DNA from 2 places in the Radiobacillus sp. PE A8.2 genome. Region 2 is predicted to be linked to the other one. Evidence: a T-box and tRNA genes for the amino acid it is inferred to sense, from the RefSeq annotation. Region 2 holds a T-box; the other holds one or more tRNA genes.

Region 1 (2,412 bases), on a different contig from region 2:
GATACTACCGTTCACGCTAAACCGCATATGAAATAATCTTAAAAAAGAGCGTCATCAACTTTGTAGGTTGAGACGCTTTGTTATTATATATTAATGATCAGGTCAGAGATCAACGATCATTAAGGAAAAAGGCAAACAAAAATCCCTTGCATTTAGCAAAGGATCGAGTAAAAAATAAACAGTATAGTAAGAGTGTACTATAATCCTAGATTTTCAATTTGATTCATAAGCCCTGTCACGTCTTCGATGATTTGGAATAACTCCGATTCCTTAAGTTTTTCTAGAGCAAGTTCCCCGTTAGTGAGTGCTTTATTAATCTCTTCTAAAATCACTTCATTTTTATTCACGATCTGTTGATTGATATCCTCGGCAATTGCTGGTGCATCTAATCCGTTGAATTGTTCTATTTCGTCTTTTATTGTTTTTAACTCATTTGTTAACTCTTCTTTAACGGCTGAATCTGATGCAGCATCTTGAATCATCTGCGGAGCATCTTCGGCAAACTGGGTAACTGTATTAATATAATCGCTTGTCTCATTGACATAATTTAGCGAGTCATTTACTTCTTCAAATAGCGAACAACCACTTAACAAGATGGAACTGATCATTAATACAAGAAATATAATTTTCTTCATGAACGAAAATCCCTCCTAAAAGCTAAAATCTAACAGATCTATTATATCATTCTATGTGGAGTTTAAGTTAGGTTTTCTTTTGGATTTGTAAGTAGATGGAGGAGAGGTATAGCAGGATTGGTGTTGGTTTGCCGGACACTAGGGCTCACTCTTATTTACCTGTAATCAATATATTAGCGTTAATAAGGTCACAGGTGGTCGTATAAATCTGGATTAAATCGTTTTGTCACAGATAGAGGCAATTGTGAACGATTAGAAGATTGTACAACCAACAAAGTCTGAACACTAATTATAAAGTAATTGTAATACAAAAAAACGTAGCATTTCAGGCTACGTTTTTTTAAAAAAATGATGGAGCATAGCGGGATCGAACCGCTGACCTCTTGTCTGCCAGACAAGCGCTCTCCCAGCTGAGCTAATGCCCCGAAAAGTGATAGAAAAATTATAGCATATAGAAGAAAATCTGCACAAGTATTTCTTCTATATGCTAATTTTTATAAATAAAAAGCCAGCTCTTCTTCAATGGCTTCTCTGATCTTATTTAAACATTCCTCTGGCGTCTTTCCGCTAATCCGTTTGCCGTTTACCATTGCGTACGGCTTCAGTCGACACATCCCGCAGAAGCTCAAGCAGTCGCTTGATAACACGGAAACCTCAGGGTATTCGGATTCCAAAATCCCTTCGACATCGATCGTACTCATGAAATTGGCATCACATATGTCAACTACTACAATTCCTATTACAATCACCTTCTTATATAAGGTAAAGCCTAGGACTAAAATAATCAGCCCATCACACAAACTATAATGAAGTCACGAATTTGTCAACTTTTTAATATATACATAGCAAATACAAAAGTTTGTTATTTACTTCACAAACTATGTGAATTAAAATAAAAGTAAGGTAGGTGTTGGAGATGGAACAACAGCTTTCAACTCGTCAATCGATTCTTGAATTACTTAAGAAGAATAGAAGCTTCTCGGTTAGTGAATTGCGTACACACCTAGATATTACAGAAATGGCGATTAGAAAACATTTATTCAAGCTTGAGGGTGAACGATTAATCAATTCCCGGACCGTTAGACAACCAATGGGCCGTCCGGTTATATATTATTCGTTATCTCCAACTGGGGAGAAGTTATTCCCTGCTAATTATGGCACAATTATGGTAGATTTCTTATCGGACATTGAAGAAATGAACGGTCAAGAAGCAATTGACACTTTGTTTAAAAACAGACAAAAACGACTAGAAAAGCAATATGGCAGACGTATCGACTTTGACTCGGGTCTTGAAGAAAAGGTCAATGAACTCGTACACTTGCAAAATGAAAGTGGATATATGGCCGAATACAGTGTTAGAAATCAAGAGGAAATTGAATTTTCGCAGTACAATTGCCCAATTGCTTCTATTTCGAAAAAGTATAATCAGCCTTGTGATTGTGAAATGTCTCTCTTAAAGAAAGTACTAGATACAGATAATGTAGAACGATTATCCTGTTTAACCGAAGGAGACAATTGCTGCAAATATGTAGTAAAACAAGAGCAAGGTGAGGCTCAAGAAAGTCATTCTTAAAAAGAGTGGCTTTTTTTAGTGTGTTAATTTCATAATTTAGCTAAACTCCTTCGTAACGTAGTGCTTGTGATTTCCGCTCCAGGCAGTCGCTTTTCGCTAGTTTAAAGTGTTTTTCTTTAAACAGGCACGGCTTCAGCTAACTCAGAAGCAAATGTTTTCGGTGGGACGAGTAATCGCAGTCCCAAAGTGCGCTTCTGAGTGGAT
Region 2 (2,412 bases):
GTAGTAGCAGTTTCTACTAGTGTTTTAACTTTAATAATTTCTAGTACTTTCGTAGCTGAATTTAGCGTGTCATAGCCAACAAACGTGCTATCAGCTTCAATCATGCTAAATACTTCGTCTTGTATTTGCATGGAATCTACTTTTTGTCTTGCTTGACGTGCACGATCACGCTGCTTTGTCATTTCCGCTTCAAATCCTGCTTCATCAATCGTAAATCCTGCTTCTTGTACATATTCTTCAGTTAGCTCTTTAGGAAAACCATACGTATCATACAGTCGGAATACTTCTTCGCCTGGAAAGACATTACTACCTTTTTGTTTTTCTTTTTCAAGAATATCAGATAAGATTGTTAGTCCTTCACTAAGCGTTTCGTGAAAACGATCTTCTTCGGTTTTAATAACATTTTCAATAAAATCTTGCTTCTTCCTTACTTCTGGGTAGAATGGCTCCATGATTTCAGCTACAGTTGCTACTAATTGGAACATGAACGGCTTCTCTATTCCGATATTCTTCGCGTATCTTACTGCTCTTCTAAGCAATCTTCTTAATACATAGCCTCGTCCTTCATTTGAAGGAAGTGCCCCATCACTAACGGCAAAAGTTACCGTACGGATATGGTCAGCAATCACTTTGTAAGCAACGTCTGACTGCTTATCGCTATTGTATTTCACATTAGCATATGCTTCCGTTGCTTTCATAATTGGCAAAAATAAATCAGTCTCAAAATTAGTTGGTGTATCTTGGATTACACAAACCATACGTTCTAGTCCCATGCCAGTATCAATGTTTTTCTTTGGAAGCGGGGTGTACGTATCATCTGGATTATGATTAAACTGTGAAAAAACTAAATTCCAAATTTCCAAATAGCGTTCATTTTCTCCACCAGGGTACAGCTCAGCATCAGTTGGATCGTTGCCATATGCTTCTCCGCGATCATAAAAAATTTCTGTATTTGGACCACTAGGACCCTCACCAATATCCCAAAAATTTTCTTCTAATCGGATGATCCGTTCTTCTGGTAATTTAACAACATCTTTCCATAACTGATATGCTTCATCATCTTCAGGGTGAACAGTTACAGATAATTTCTCAGCATCAAAGCCAATCCACTTATCACTCGTCAAAAACTCCCACGCATACTCGATCGCCTCTTTTTTGAAATAGTCGCCAATCGAGAAATTACCAAGCATTTCAAAGAACGTGTGGTGACGTGCCGTATAGCCAACATTTTCAATATCGTTCGTCCGAATTGATTTTTGTGCGTTAACAATACGCGGATTATCAGGTATCACACGACCATCAAAATACTTTTTCAGTGTTGCCACACCACTATTGATCCACAATAATGTTGGGTCTTCTTTTGGTACTAACGATGCACTCGGTTCAACCTTATGTTCTTTTTCTTTAAAAAAATCTAAAAACATTTGACGAACCTCTGCAGAAGATAATTGCTTCATTTATTTCAGCTCCTTTTAATATGTAAACATAAAAAAACTCTCGTCCTGCATATATGCAGGGACGAGAGAAATATCGCGGTACCACCCTAATTATGGAACACAAATTTGTTCCATCACCTTATAGCGCTGTAACGGTGCAAACCGGTGGGGATTAGCCACACTCCGATCCTAGCTTCCATGATGCTTATCTAGAACTTCTTCCAGCCTCGGAAATTCCTCTCTTTAGACAAGTGAAAATCATGTACTCGTGATCATCTTTGATTTTGTTATTAAAGTTATTTAGTGATGCCTTGAGTAAGGCACATTATGTTGCTTTCGCACAAAATGCAAATCACCTTTGCTATGCGATATTATAGACAAAATTCTCACACCTGTCAATTACTTGCTCTATATGCTCGCGTATGGACGAGCACAACTTTGATAACGGACAGTACTGGAATGGCAATAATCATACCAATAATCCCACCAATTTCACCACCGACTAGTAAAGCAAATATAATTAAGATTGGGTGAATGTTGACGCTTTTCCCGACAATAAATGGAGAAAGTAAGTTTCCCTCGATAATCTGTACAATGAATACCGATAAAATAACGAAAAGCACCATTTTAATTGAAACAGTAAAAGCAATAATTACAGCGGGTACTGCGCCAATGATCGGACCAAAATATGGGATAATATTCGTCGTGCCGATAACAATTGCTAATAACAATGGGTATTTAATTCCTATTAACCAAAATAACCCATAAGAGGTAATCCCGACGAACAGACACACTAATAACTGTCCACGAATATAATCGCCTAGGCTTTTATCAATTTTTTGTAATAACTGCTTACCATCTTCCCGATACTTCCTTGGCGTTAGTTTAAATAAGCTCGATTTTATTAAACTAAAATCTTTTAACATGTAAAAAACGAGGACCGGTATAACAGCAATGACAATTACGATATCCATAA

The links. The T-box of region 2 lies ahead of alaS (alanine--tRNA ligase). A T-box ahead of a tRNA ligase gene usually reads a tRNA of that ligase, here a tRNA-Ala.
Region 1: it has a tRNA-Ala gene. The T-box ahead of alaS (alanine--tRNA ligase) is inferred to sense a tRNA for this amino acid. The anticodon was not compared.

What each region holds. Positions count from the first base shown of each region.
Region 1 is NZ_JBJGXI010000055.1:23,106-25,517, reverse strand. It holds gene ACI6MV_RS21410 (manganese catalase) at 1-36, shown strand, start outside; gene ACI6MV_RS21405 (DUF6376 family protein) at 198-635, opposite strand; tRNA gene ACI6MV_RS21400 (tRNA-Ala) at 988-1,060, opposite strand; gene ACI6MV_RS21395 (YuzB family protein) at 1,130-1,375, opposite strand; gene ACI6MV_RS21390 (helix-turn-helix transcriptional regulator) at 1,552-2,208, shown strand.
Region 2 is NZ_JBJGXI010000009.1:48,172-50,583, forward strand. It holds gene alaS (alanine--tRNA ligase) at 1-1,457, opposite strand, end outside; T-box leader at 1,512-1,724, opposite strand; gene ACI6MV_RS06985 (AI-2E family transporter) at 1,832-2,412, opposite strand, start outside.